One region of the Arthrobacter sp. CAN_C5 genome, then DNA from elsewhere that is predicted to be linked to it. Evidence: predicted binding sites of a transcription regulator. Region 1 holds the regulator's gene; each other region holds the start of a gene.

Evidence for each region. Region 1 encodes LexA, which represses DNA repair genes until DNA is damaged. Its sites were predicted from a motif close to TCGAACANNTGTTCGA; they were not measured.
Region 2: uvrA (excinuclease ABC subunit UvrA) is a predicted target of LexA. The motif match lies at 3,772-3,787, and genes of this name have one in related genera.
Region 3: H4V95_RS05135 (HNH endonuclease signature motif containing protein) is a predicted target of LexA. The motif match lies at 1,710-1,725, and genes of this name have one in related genera.

The regions. Positions count from the first base shown of each region.
Region 1 is NZ_JAGGMZ010000001.1:2,761,251-2,765,813, reverse strand. Features, by position in the region: gene hflX (GTPase HflX) at 1-396, shown strand, start outside; gene H4V95_RS12965 (ATP-dependent DNA helicase) at 389-2,407, shown strand; gene lexA (transcriptional repressor LexA) at 2,404-3,060, opposite strand; gene H4V95_RS12955 (LysM peptidoglycan-binding domain-containing protein) at 3,513-3,872, shown strand; gene H4V95_RS12950 (histidinol-phosphate transaminase) at 4,115-4,563, shown strand, end outside.
Region 2 is NZ_JAGGMZ010000001.1:2,027,988-2,032,550, forward strand. Features, by position in the region: gene H4V95_RS09565 (1-acyl-sn-glycerol-3-phosphate acyltransferase) at 1-93, opposite strand, end outside; gene H4V95_RS09570 (HAD hydrolase-like protein) at 80-772, opposite strand; gene uvrA (excinuclease ABC subunit UvrA) at 846-3,701, opposite strand; gene H4V95_RS09580 (GntR family transcriptional regulator) at 3,832-4,227, opposite strand; gene H4V95_RS09585 (recombinase family protein) at 4,450-4,563, shown strand, end outside.
Region 3 is NZ_JAGGMZ010000001.1:1,061,717-1,066,279, forward strand. Features, by position in the region: gene H4V95_RS05125 (RNB domain-containing ribonuclease) at 1-605, opposite strand, end outside; gene H4V95_RS05130 (ferritin-like fold-containing protein) at 701-1,474, shown strand; gene H4V95_RS05135 (HNH endonuclease signature motif containing protein) at 1,789-3,444, shown strand; gene H4V95_RS05140 (YdiU family protein) at 3,639-4,563, opposite strand, start outside.

The sequences.
Region 1 (4,563 bases):
CCGGACCCGGAGGGCCAGATCGCCGCCGTCCGCGAGGTCCTCGCCGAGGTCGACGCCCGCAAGGTCCCCGAGATCATCGTCCTGAACAAGGCCGACGCCGCAGATCCGTTTGTGATCGAGCGCCTGCGTCAGCGCGAACCACGGCACGTGGTGGTCTCGGCCCGCACCGGGCAGGGCATCCCCGAGCTCCTGGAAGCCATCAGTGCCGCCATTCCCCGCCCCAGTGTGAAGCTGACCCTTCTGGTGCCCTATGAGCGCGGCGACGTCGTGAGCCGCCTGCACCAGTCCGACGCCGAGATCCTCAATCTCGAGCACATGGAGTCGGGAACCCGGCTCGACGTGATGGTGCGCGAGGGTCTCGCCGCTGACCTGGAGGAATTCCGCCAGCATGCCTGAGAGCGGCGCCACCGGGCCGCTGGAACTCCTCGATGCCGCAGTCGAAGCCATGGGTGGTGAGAACCGCACCGGCCAGCACGAGATGACGCAGCGGGTCGCCGAGGCGCTCAATTCCGGCGACCACCTGCTGGTCCAGGCGGGAACGGGTACCGGCAAGTCTCTGGCCTACCTCATTCCGCTGATCTCCCACGCCCTGACCCACGACAAGCCAGCAATCGTGTCGACGGCGACCCTCGCCCTCCAGGCTCAGATAGTCGGCCGGGATGTGCCCCGGCTCCTGAAGGCGTTAAACGGCAAACTGCCGCGCCCGGTGGACGTTGTCCTCCTCAAGGGCCGCGGGAACTACGTCTGCAAGCACAAGACCGGCGGCGGCTTCCCTGAGGAAGGGGCCCCCGACGCGCTCTTCAGCCTCGGTGAGGACACCGCTGCACCCCACCCGGCGGCAGGCCCGGCCACACCGCTGGGCCGCGAGGTGGTCCGGCTCCGGGAATGGGCGGAGGACACTGAGACGGGTGACCGCGACGAACTTACCCCTGGCGTCAGCGAGCAGGCCTGGCGTCAGGTGTCGGTGAGCAGCATGGAGTGTCTGGGAGCCCAGAAATGCCCTGTTGCAGCTGAATGTTTCAGCGAGCGGGCCCGGGCGAAGGCGGGGGACGCCGACATCGTCATTACCAACCACGCCATGCTGGCCATCAGCGCGTTCGAAGGGCTGGCCGTCCTGCCCGAGTACGACGTGGTGGTCATTGATGAGGCACACGAACTGCATGACAGGGTCACGGGCGCGGTCTCCGGGCAGCTTTCGACCGGCATGATCTCCGCCGCTGCCTCAGCGGCGCGCCGACACCTGTCAGTGAGCGCTGAACCCCTGGATTCAGCGAACCGCTTCTTCGAGTCGACGGTCGAGGGCATCCCTTCCGGCCTGATGGCTGCAGGCCTCACCGAGGACCAGGAATCCGCCATCACGCAGGTCCGTGAGGCCTGCCGCGCGGTGCTCTCGGATGCGAAGGGGGATGGCCCAACCCCGGCGGACGGTGGCCGGCAGATGGCCAAGTCCCATGTCATGGCGGTCTTTGAACTGTGTGAACGACTGCTCACCGCGACCCCCGCTGGGGAAGTGCTGTGGGCGTCACGGCCCAGCACCTTCTCTCCGGGTACCGGGTATTCGCAGCCTGACGACACTGCGCCCGCCACGATCAACATTGCGCCGCTCTCCGTCGCAGGGAAATTGCGGGAGGGGCTCTTCGCCGACCACACGGTGGTGCTGACGTCGGCGACCCTCGCCATCGGTTCCGAGTTCGGACCGGTCGCCGGTTCGCTGGGGCTTGCCGGGGCGTCTGCGCCCTCCTGGACCGGGGTCGACGTCGGCAGTCCGTTCGACTACCCGAAGCAGGGCGTGCTCTACGTGGCGAAGGATCTGCCCAAGCCTGAGCGTGGCACCTCGCCGGCCCAACTCGATGAGCTGGAGGTGCTTCTCAAGGCCTCCCGGGGTGGGGCACTCGGGTTGTTCTCGTCCCGCCGCGCCGCGGAAGAAGCGGCAGAGGCGCTGCGACCCCGGGTCGACTTCGACATCCTGTGCCAGGGCGACTCCTCGATGTCCGCCCTGGTCAAGCAGTTTTCCGATGAGCCGGACACCTGCCTGTTCGGCACCATGTCGTTGTGGCAGGGAGTGGACGTGCCCGGCAGGTCCTGCCGACTCGTGACCATCGACCGGATTCCGTTCCCCCGGCCCGACGACCCCCTGATGACAGCCCGGACGAGGGCGGTGGCCAAGGCTGGCGGCAACGGCTTCATGAGCGTTTCCGCGACGCATGCGGCTGTCCGGCTCGCCCAGGGCGCCGGACGGCTGATCCGCGCGACCGAAGACAAGGGGGTGGTGGCGATCCTGGACTCCAGGCTGGCCAACGCACGGTACGGCTCGTTCCTACGTGCCGCACTTCCCCCGTTCTGGTCCACCACCGATCGCGCGACGGCGCTAGGGGTCCTGGAGCGTCTGGCTGGCGAGCCCCGCTAGAGGGCGCGCATCACCGAGACGACCTTGCCCATAATGGTGGCCTGATCGCCGAGGATCGGCTCGTACTGGGTGTTCTGCGGCAGGAGCCAGGTGTGGCCGTCACGCTGGCGGAACGTTTTCACCGTCGCCTCGTCGTCCAGCAGTGCTGCCACGATGTCACCGTTCTGGGCTTCCTGCTGCCGACGGACCACCACCCAGTCGCCGTCGCAGATCGCCGCGTCGATCATTGAGTCCCCATAAACGCGAAGCATGAACAGGTCGCCGTGGCCCACCAGCTGCCGCGGCAGCGGCATGACGTCCTCGACCACTTGGTCCGCGAGGACGGGCCCACCAGCAGCAATCCGGCCGACCATGGGAACCATTGCAGCGTCAATGGCACCGCCGATCTCGGTTGGAGCTCCCGCAGCGGTCCCAGCGGCGGCGCCCTTCTGGTCGTGATCAAGGGTGAGGGGCAGCAGGATCTCCATCGCGCGGGGCCGCTTCGGATCCCGCCTTAGGTACCCCATCCTTTCCAGCTGCGAGAGCTGGTGGGTGACGCTTGACAGGCTCGCCAGCCCCACCGTGTCTCCGATCTCGCGCATGGACGGGGGATAGCCGTTGGTGCCGATCGCCCGCTGGATGGTCTCCAGGATTTTCTTCTGCCGGACGGTCATTCCCTTGGGCACCTGCCGACCCCGGGGGCGGCCACGGGCGGGGAGGGCCGTGGGAGCCAGGTCGGAGGTCTGTTCATCCAGTGGTCCGTCGGACTCTTTCACGGTCGCTGTCCCTTCGATAAGAATCCAGGTGACCCGGCGGATCCTGATGTTTTCAGGGGCCGAGCTTATTTTGTCAGTGGCGGATGATGTGCTGATTTCTGCTGGAACCAAACCATCATCCTTGCCCTAACGGTATGGGAGTTAGGACACGTTTTCAAACATTTGTTCGATCGTGTCTCGACAAAGTTCGTCAATGAGTGCTAAAAATAAACAAGCAGTAATTCGAAGATAAGTTCGAACAAAACGGGTTCACCCGGTTTTACAGTCGAACAGGATCCCCGGCCCGTTGGCCGGGCCCGGCCGCAGCGCCGGGATCGAATGGACTGATTCGAGTACAGAGAGGTGTATCCATGTCTGTCATCACCACACACCAAGATTCCCCCGCCCGTGACACCAGCCGCGCAAAACTGCGGCTCACCCGCCGCGGCAGGCTCCTGTTGGTCGGCCTGCCGATCGTGCTGCTGGCATCAGCCGCCCTCATGTTGTCCGGCTTCTTCAACTCCCCGGCGAAGGCCTCCAGCGAACACGGTGAATTCACCCAGACCGTCAGCGTGAGCGTAGCCTCCGGCGAAACCATCTGGCACCTGGCCACCGAGTTTGCTCCCGAGCGGGACCCACGCGACGTCGTGGCCGAGATCGTCGAACTGAACAGCCTCAGCACCTCGGTACTGCAGGCTGGGCAGCAGCTGGATATCCCGTCCGGACGGTGACCCGCAGCACCCTCGCAGAAGCACCCTCGCAGCGCAATTCACTGCCGGCCCGTCAGGTCACTGCCGGCCCGTCAATATAGCCAACCCGGTCCGCCAGCTTTCGGCCGCCGACGCGGTGCGCCAACGGTTGTGCGCTTACCTGCCAACATGGACTTGCCTGTCAGCGTGGCCTTGCAGGTGGTAGCGCGGACTTGCAGGTGGCCCGATTCTGTACTGGCGGGCTCCGCGCTTAACCTTGAGAGGTGAGCGAACAGTTTGAGCGGTTGAGCCGATTGCCCCTACGCGACGATCTCCGGGGGAAGCACCCTTACGGTGCCCCCCAGCTGGACGTCCCGATCCTCCTGAATGTCAACGAGAACACCTACGGGGTCCCGGACGAGGTGCGGGAGGCAATCATCGCTGCGATCAGCCATGAGGTCGGCGGCCTGAACCGGTACCCGGACCGGGAGTTCACCGAGCTCCGCACCAACCTGGCCCGGTACCTGGGCCACGGGCTGACTCCGGACAACCTCTGGGCGGCGAACGGGTCCAATGAGGTGCTGCAGCACCTTCTGCAGGCTTTCGGGGGGCCGGGTCGGTCCGCGATTGGCTTCCCGCCGACCTACTCCATGTATCCGCTCCTTGCCAGCAGCACCGGCACCCGGTACATCGCCGGGGAAGGAAACGGGCAGTTTGATCTCAGTGCCGGCGA
Region 2 (4,563 bases), 730 kb from region 1:
CGCCGGGACATTGGCCAGACCTTCGACGGTGGGGCGGCAGAGCCCGGCGATCAGTCCCCGGGTGCCGCTGCGGGTGAGGTCATAGATGCCCATGACGCACCTCCCGCGGCACCCGTGCGAGGATCAGGTCCAGCAGGACCTCAGCCGTATCGGCCGTTTCGGTGGCGCCCGCGGCACGGAACTCCTCGGGTGAGCCGAAGCCCCAGCCCACGGGGATGCAGTCAAGCCCGTTGGCCGCCGCTCCGCTGATGTCGTGCGATCGGTCGCCCACCATGACGGCGCCGTCGTACCTGCCCTCGTGACGGGCGAGTGCCGCGGCGATAATCGGGGTCTTGCCGTCCGGGCCTGGAACCTGTTCCTCGTCGGGCGAACCATCGACCGAGTCGAACAATCCTTCCATCTGCTGGACGCGGAGCAGCTCACCCGCCAGCCCCTGCGGCTTCTGGGTCGCGACGGCGACCAGGTGTCCGGCGGCACGCAGCCGTTCCACGACCGCGATAATCCCGGGGTAAGGCTGGCTGCCTGCCATGCCCTTTAGTCGGTAACCCTCCCGGTAATGGGCGATGACCGGGTCCAAGAGATGCTCCGGAACCGCTGCGATCTCGCGCAGGGAGGTGACCAGCGGCGGCCCCACCATGGCGCGCAGCTGATCATCCGACGCCTCCGGAAGCCCGTGGGCCTTCAACGACGCGGTGATTCCGCCGGTGATGGCGCCTGCAGGGTCGACGAGGGTTCCGTCGAGGTCAAAGAGCACGAGCAGGCGGTAGTTCATCACCGGCCAAGTTTCCCACAGCCGGTCCCCAGTGGAAAACTGCATTCCCTTCACGGAATATATCGACCGCTACCTATCGTCCGAGGGTTTCGGCGAGGAAGGTCCCGGTGTAGCTCTTCGTCGACTTGGCCACCTGCTCGGGGGTGCCGGTTGCGATAATCTGGCCGCCACCTGATCCGCCGTCGGGCCCGAGGTCGATGACCCAGTCGGCACTCTTGATCACGTCGAGGTTGTGCTCGATCGTGATCACGGTGTTCCCCTTGTCGACGAGTCCCTGCAGGACGAGCAGGAGCTTGCGGATGTCTTCGAAGTGCAGGCCGGTGGTCGGCTCGTCGAGCACGTAGATGCTGCGTCCGTTGGATCGCTTCTGTAGCTCGCTGGCCAGTTTCACGCGCTGCGCCTCACCACCGGACAGGGTGGTTGCAGGCTGACCCAGCCGCACATAACCGAGGCCCACCTCGACGAGCGTGTTGAGGTGCCGGGCGATCGGGCTGAAGGCGGCGAAGAACTCGGCTCCCTCCTCGATGGGCATGTTCAGCACGTCGGCGATGGTCTTGCCCTTGTAATGCACTTCAAGGGTTTCACGGTTGTAGCGCTGTCCGTGGCAGACCTCGCACGGCACATAGACGTCGGGGAGGAAGTTCATTTCGATCTTCAGGGTGCCGTCGCCGGAGCAGGCTTCGCAGCGGCCGCCCTTCACGTTGAAGGAGAAACGGCCGGGAAGGTAGCCGCGCACCTTTGCCTCGGTGGTCTCGGCGAAGAGCTTCCTGATGTTGTCGAAGACCCCGGTGTAGGTGGCGGGGTTGGAGCGCGGCGTCCGGCCGATCGGACTCTGGTCGACGTGAACCACCTTGTCCAGGTGCTCCAGACCGTCGATCCGCTTGTGCCGGCCGGCAACCTGCTTCGCCCCGTTCAGCTTGTTGGCGAGGACCTTGTAGAGGATCTCGTTGACCAGGGTCGACTTTCCGGATCCGCTGACACCCGTCACTGCGGTCAGCACACCCAGGGGGAATGCGATGTCGAACGAGGTCAGGTTGTGCTCACGTGCTCCGATGACCTTGAGCTGGCGTGACTTGTCGATCTTCCGGCGCTTCTTGGGAATCTCGATCTTCCGACGCCCCGAAAGATAGTCGCCGGTGATCGAGCGCTCGTTGGTGAGCAGGTCTTCGAGCAGACCGGAGTGGACCACCTCGCCACCGTGCTCCCCCGCGCCCGGACCGATGTCGACAATCCAGTCGGCTTCCTGGATGGTGTCCTCATCATGCTCGACCACGATCAGGGTGTTACCCAGGTTGCGGAGCCGGGCGAGCGTTTCGATCAGGCGTCGATTGTCCCGCTGGTGCAGGCCAATGGACGGCTCGTCGAGTACGTAGAGCACTCCCACCAGGCCGGAGCCAATCTGGGTAGCCAGCCGGATCCGTTGGGCCTCGCCACCGGAGAGGGTGCCGGAGGAACGTTCCAGGTTCAGGTATTCCAGCCCGACGTCGAGCAGGAACTGCAGGCGCGCCTGGATCTCCTTGAGCACCTGGGCTGCGATGTGGGCTTCCCGCCCGGTCAGGACCAGGTTGTTCAGGAAGTCGCTGCAGTCCCGCATCGGCATCGCGGCGACTGAAGCGATGGATTTGCCGTTGATCAGCACCGACAGGGACGCGGGGTTCAGCCGGGCTCCCCCACACGTGGGGCACGGAATCTGCCGCATGTACTCTTCGTAACGGTCACGGGCGTGATCCGACTCGGTTTCCAGGTGCTTGCGGTGGATGTACTGCACCGCGCCTTCGAAACCGGTGCTGTACTTCCGCTCGCGTCCAAAGCGGTTCTTGTACTGCACAACCACCTTGTGGTCCTTGCCGTACAGGGCGGCCTCGCGGGCGCGGTCCGGCAGTTTCCGCCAGGGCACGTCCATCTTGAAGTTCAGTTCCTTGGACAGGCCCTCGAGGAGCCGGGTCCAGTATTCAAGGGTTGCGGTGCCCAGTGACCAGGGGGCGATGGCGCCTTCCGCGAGGGAGAGGTCGGGGTTGGGTACCACCAGTTCCTCGTCAACCTCTAGCTTGGTGCCAATACCGGTGCAGGCCGGGCAGGCACCGAAGGGGTTGTTGAAGGAGAAGGAGCGAGGCTCGATCTCGTCGATCGCCAGCGGGTGCTCGTTGGGGCAGGCGAGGTGCTCGGAGAAGGCCCTGATGCGCTTGGCATCCTTCTCGGGGAGGTCGACAAAGTCGGCGAGGACGCGACCGTCGGCGAGTTTGAGCGCGGTTTCCACCGAGTCGGTCAGGCGCTGGCGGATGCCGTCCTTGACCACCAGGCGGTCGATGATCACCTCGATGGTGTGCTTGTACTGCTTGCCGAGCTTCGGGGGGTCGGACAGCTGGATGACGTCGCCGTCCACGCGGGCCCGGGCGTAGCCCTTGGCGGTAAGTTCCTGGAACAGGTCGACGAACTCGCCCTTGCGTCCGCGGACCACGGGGGCGAGGACCTGGAAACGCGTGCCCTCTTCCAGTTCCAGCAACTGATCGACGATCTGCTGGGGGGTCTGCTTCGCCACCGGCTCACCGCAGGTGGGGCAGTGCGGGCGTCCCACACGGGCCCAGAGCAGCCGCATGTAGTCGTAGATCTCGGTGATGGTGCCAACAGTGGACCGGGGGTTCTTGTTGGTGGACTTCTGGTCGATTGAGACCGCCGGCGAGAGGCCCTCGATGAAGTCGACGTCGGGCTTGTCCACCTGGCCAAGGAACTGCCGGGCGTACGCGGACAGGGACTCCACGTAGCGTCGCTGTCCTTCGGCGAAGATGGTGTCGAACGCCAGGGAGGATTTACCGGACCCGGACAGCCCGGTAAACACGATCATGGCATCCCGAGGCAGGTCCAGATCGACGTTGCGGAGGTTGTGCTCACGCGCCCCCTTGACGATCAGGCGCGACAGGTCCTGGGACATTCTCGGGTCGGAAAACTCTGATTCGAGCGAAGTTGCAATAGACACCTGACTACTCTAATTGAAACTGCGTTCGAATACATGTTCGATCAGCGTGTTTTCAGCGTGTCGTCGGCGGGTTGGGGCGGGATGTTCACCGACGGCGCAGAGCCGCCCGTAAATAGGCGACTGCTTCGTCCTCGGTCAGGCCGTTGGCCTTGATCACATCCGCATAGTCGTCAGCGGCTTCTGCGGCGCGTTGGCGGGCTTCGTCTCCAGCTGCTGCCACGACGGTTCCGGCCCGGGAGCGGGTGACGACGATGTTCGCCTGCTCCAGTTCCCGATAGGCCCGGGCGACGGTGTTCACCGCGACGCCCAGGTGGCCGGCGAGGGTCCGCACCGGTGGCAGCCGGGTGCCAACGGGCAGGGTCCCACTGTTCGCGGCGTCCAGGATCTGGACGCGGAGCTGTTCATACGGGGGAACCGAGCTTGCCTGGTCGATGCGCAGCCAGCCGGTGACATCGGTGCTGTCTGTTGCGCCAGGATTCACTGTTGCCTTTCGGTCTGAGGACTATCTTGTGCTCTATCAGCCCGCATTACGGGCGCTGTGCAGATTCAGACATTGTTCCACGCGTCGATTCGACCCGATAGTCCCGCCCACTTCCCGGCGTGCCTAGACTTGGGCCATGCATAATCTTCAGGACCTCACCATCCGCTCCATCTCCGTCAGCGAGATGGACAACAACACCCTTTGAATGTAGCGTGAAAATTTATGACCGCTTCGCCGGCTCCGAAACGTGCAGCTATCTACATCCGTCAGTCTCAGACTTCAGACGGCACCATCTCCCCTGCCTTGCAGGAACAGCACGTTAGGGAGTTCATTGCA
Region 3 (4,563 bases), 1.7 Mb from region 1:
ATGCGCAACAGTCCCACCTCCCTGAGCAGCACCAGGTTCTCGGGTGCGCCGCCGGAGTCGAGGTCCCGTTGCACCTGCTCATACGTCAGTTGGGCCCGGCTGCGAATCGTGGCGCGCTGCAGATCCATGTCCTGCACCTCCCCTTCCGAATCCAGCAGGAACTGCCACACATAGGCTGGCCGTACCTTTTCGGGCAGCAGGCTGGCGGCATCCTCGGAAATCAGCTCAGGATGCAGGGAGATCCTGCCGTCCGGCGCGTAGACGGTCTGACCGCGGCGGCGGGCCTCACGGTCAATGGCACCCCCGGGTGCCACGAAGGCTGGAACGTCCGCAATCGCGTACCAGACGCGGTAGCCGGACCCGTCGCGTTCCAGATGAACCGCCTGGTCCAGATCGGTGGACCCGGGTGGATCGATGGTAATGAAACCAAGGCCGGTTAGATCGGTCGTTGGGGAAGAGTGGCTGGTGATTGCCCGCCTGGCCTCATCGAGAACGTCGGGCGGGAAGTCAGCCTCAAGGCTCAACTCTTCACGGAGCAACTGCAGGGAACGGGTCAGCTGAAGCTGTGAGTTCCGGTTCGACAAATCCAGATGCGAGTACGGCACAACCTCAACCGTAATACACCGGGCTCCGGGAACGCAGGGTTGGTGGTGGGACAGATGACCGGGCCCGACGGTTCGGCACCGGTACCCTTAACCCCATGAGTTCAGCGCCGTCCTCCCCATCCGGGCAAGTCACCCCTCAGCAAGCCACCTCCTACGCCGCGGAATCCGGCGCCGTCACAGATACGGCCACCGGAGTGACGCCGCGGCTTCCCGATGATCCCCGGTACGCACGGTTCATCGTTGACCTGTTCGGGGTGATGGCCTACGGAGAATTGTCAGGGTTTGAGCGGCTGTCATCGGATGCCCGGTTCTCGCCCACGCTGCATGACCGTGCCACGCTGGGGCGTCTCGCCGTGATCGAGTTTGAGCATTTCGAGATGGTCAGCGCCCACCTGGCCGCGCTGGGGGTGGACGTGGAAACCGCAATGACCCCGTTCCAGCCGTCCATTGACTCCTTCCACGAAAGGACCCGGCCGGGCGACTGGTATGAGTCACTGATGAAGGCCTATGTGATCGACGCGATCTCGGACGACTTCTACACAGCGCTCGCCGGACGGCTGGATGCGCCCACCCGGGAGCTGATCGGCAGGATCCAGTCCGCCGATGAACAGGGCCCGCTACTGCAGGAGCGACTGCAGGCCGCGCTCGCCAACGACCCACGGTTGGCGTCTCGGCTGGCACTCTGGGGGCGACGTCTGGTGGGCGAGGCGCTTACCCAGGCGCAACGGATCGGGATCGAGCGGGCCTTTCTCGGTGCCTTGCTGTTCGCCGGCGCCGAGGAGGACCAGGAAAAGGAGACCCTCCTGCTCTTCTCTCAGCTGACCCGTAATCATTCCCGCCGGATGAGTGTTCTCGGGCTGACCGCCTAGCTGTCTTGGGACACCTAGGCTGGGGATTTCGCCGGCGTTGATGCTCGCCGCCAGCGGGGCGCAGGTCTTGGACCAGGATCTGCTCCGTATCCGGCCCGTCCTGCCCTTGACGCCGAAGCTAACGACTAAACCTGACAAACTCTCTGCGCTGGCTCCGGGCGTCTCTCAGCAACATTTTGTTCGTCCTCTCCTTCTGGCCTGGCCCTACCTCGTCGGATAGGCAGACTCTCATCGTTCGAATATTCGTTCGAGAGGTTTGTCCACATAGCCCTTAGTTCCGCAGGAATGTCGGTGGGGTTTGGGACAATAGAGGTATGGAAGGCAGGGCAGCTCCATCACCGAAACGGAAGGGAACCCCCTCCCGAGTGGTGGCTCCGCGGGGAGCCTCGGGTGCTTGTTCTTCTGGTGAACCTGGCGGCGGCCGCTCCTCTGGTGCTGCTGACGGTGCTTCTTCCGCTGCGTCTGCCGGGGTTGGCCGTGAGCGTTCCACCCTAGCCCTGGCCGAAGCGCTGAACTCCCTGAAACCGGCGGTGGATGCGGCAGGGTTGATTGATCAGTTGCGGGAGTTGGAGGATCTGAAGTCGGCGATTGCTGGGGTACAAGCCCGGATCACGGTTGCGATCGACGTCGCTGAACGCGACACCCAAACCCTCGCCGGGGTACCCGCCGCCGAACAGGGCAAAGGGGTGGGGGCGCAGGTCGCATTAGCCAGGCGTGAATCCCCGTCCCGCGGCAGCCGGCTCCTCGGCTTGGCGCGGGCGCTGGTCACGGAGATGCCCCACACACTGGCGGCCCTTCACACGGGTCAGCTCAATGAGTGGCGGGCGACCCTGTTGGTGAAAGAGACCGCGTGCCTCAGTAGTGTTGACCGTGCTGCCGTGGATGAAGAGCTATCAGCTGATACGGGTAGGTTCACCGGGTGTGGGGATAAGGCGGTCGTCGCCGCTGCGAAGGCAGCCGCGTACCGGCGGGATCCCCGGTCGGTGGTGAACCGGGCCGCCCACGCTGTGACGGAGCGGTGTGTGAGTATCCGGCCGGCACCGGACACCATGGCCTATCTGACCGCGTTGCTTCCGGTGAAGGAAGCCGTCGCCACCTACGCCGTGTTGACTCGTCACGCTGACACGGTCCGGGGTGCCGGTGACCCCAGGTCCCGGGGTCAGGTGATGGCCGATACCCTCGTCGAACGCGTCACCGGGGTCCCCGGGGGTATCAGCCGGGTCGAGTTGCAGCTCATCATGACCGACCGTGCCCTCTTCCAAGGCGACAGCGAACCAGCCAGGATCCCCGGCTACGGCATCGTCCCCTCCAGCTGGGCACGCAACCTCCTCAGCACAAAACCAACGACCAGCCCAGCAACCAGCCCAGCAAACAGCCAGGACGGAACGAAAAGTTCGACCGGGTCAGGGCCAGCTGGCGGCACTGTCACTGGTCCGAAAGGTCAAAGCCGGTCGGGGGAAGGAGGTTCGGCTTTCGACGTCTGGTTACGTCGCCTCTACACGGCCCCGAAAACCGGGGATTTGGTGGCGATGGATTCCACGGCCCGGCTCTTCACCAAAGCGCAACGCCGGTTTATTACTGCCCGGGATGACACCTGCCGGACCCCGTACTGCGACGCCCCGATCCGCCACATCGACCACATCATCCCGTGGCATCGGGGCGGGCCGACATCGATCACGAACGGGGCAGGACTCTGCGAAGCATGCAACCACACCAAAGAACACCCCGGCTGGGCTGTAGCCCCCGCACCCGGACCGAGACATCAGCTCAAAACCACCACCCCCACCGGCCACACCTACCACTCCACCGCACCACCCCTACCCGGAACTGGAGCTGGAGCTGGAGCTGGCGCTGGAGCCGGCGCCGAGCCGGGGAGAGCCAAACCAGCTATTCGGCCCGAATCCGTCACACTAGGTATCCGGCGCCGTCGGATACGGAAACGCGGAAGCCCTCAACCCGGAGCGGCTTGAGCACGCTGCGCCCCAAACCGGAGCGGCTTGAACCTGGTGCGTCCCAACACAGTGCGGCCCAACATCCCCGATACTGACAGAGTGCTTGCCGAGATCGCCTCGCCCAAAGGCACGATCAAAGCGGTGAACGAACGGCATGGGGATGACCATAGGGTGAAACTGGGTCGCAGGATTGCGGGAGGGGACTGTGAAACCTACGTGCCGCAGAAGGTCCGGTAGGTTCCGAAGTCCTCAGGTGCGCCGGTAGCGTAGCGTTCCAGTCCGGGGCGGCTGTCAAAAGGCGCGGTGACCGCTTCCAGGAGGCGTCCGAGTGGCTCCAAATCGCCGTCCGTCGCCGCCGCGAGAGCTTCCTCCACCAGATGGTTGCGGGGGATATAGGCGGGATTGGTTCGCTCCATCGCTGTGGAATCCGGACCCAGAGCGAGCCAGCGGTTAAGCCACTCATCCAGACCCTGCTGGTCGCCCTCAAACAGGGCGTGAACCGGCCCGGCGTCGCCCCGTGCCGCAGCCCCGAGGGACCTGAAGAAGGAGGTGTAGTCGGCGCGAGTGTCCTGCAGCAGGGCCAGGAGCTGATCCACCAGCGGCAGGACCACCGAATCATCATGGTCGGCGGCGAACCCCAGCTTGGACTTCATCCCGGCTGACCACGCTGCACCGTACTGATCACGGAACCGGCCGAGGGATTCTGTGGCCAGCGCGACGGCCTGCTCTTGGTCATCGTCCAGCAGGGGCAGCAACGCCTCGGCGAGCCTGGCCAGGTTCCATTCGGCAACCACCGGTTGGTTGGCGTAGGCGTAGCGACCGGCATCGTCAATTGAGCTGAACACTGCTCCGGGATCAAACCCGTCCATAAACGCGCACGGTCCGTAGTCAATCGATTCCCCGGAAATGGTCATGTTGTCCGTATTCATCACCCCGTGGACAAACCCGACGAGCATCCATCGGGCCACGAGGGAAGCCTGGGCGGCCTGGACTGCCTCGAACAGGGCGAGATAGGGATGGGCGGCGGTCGCGGCCTCGGGATAGTGACGGCTGATCGCGTGATCGGCGAGGCGACGGAGGAGGTCGACGTCGCCCATCGTCTGGACGTACTGGAAGCTGCCTACCCGCAGATGGCTG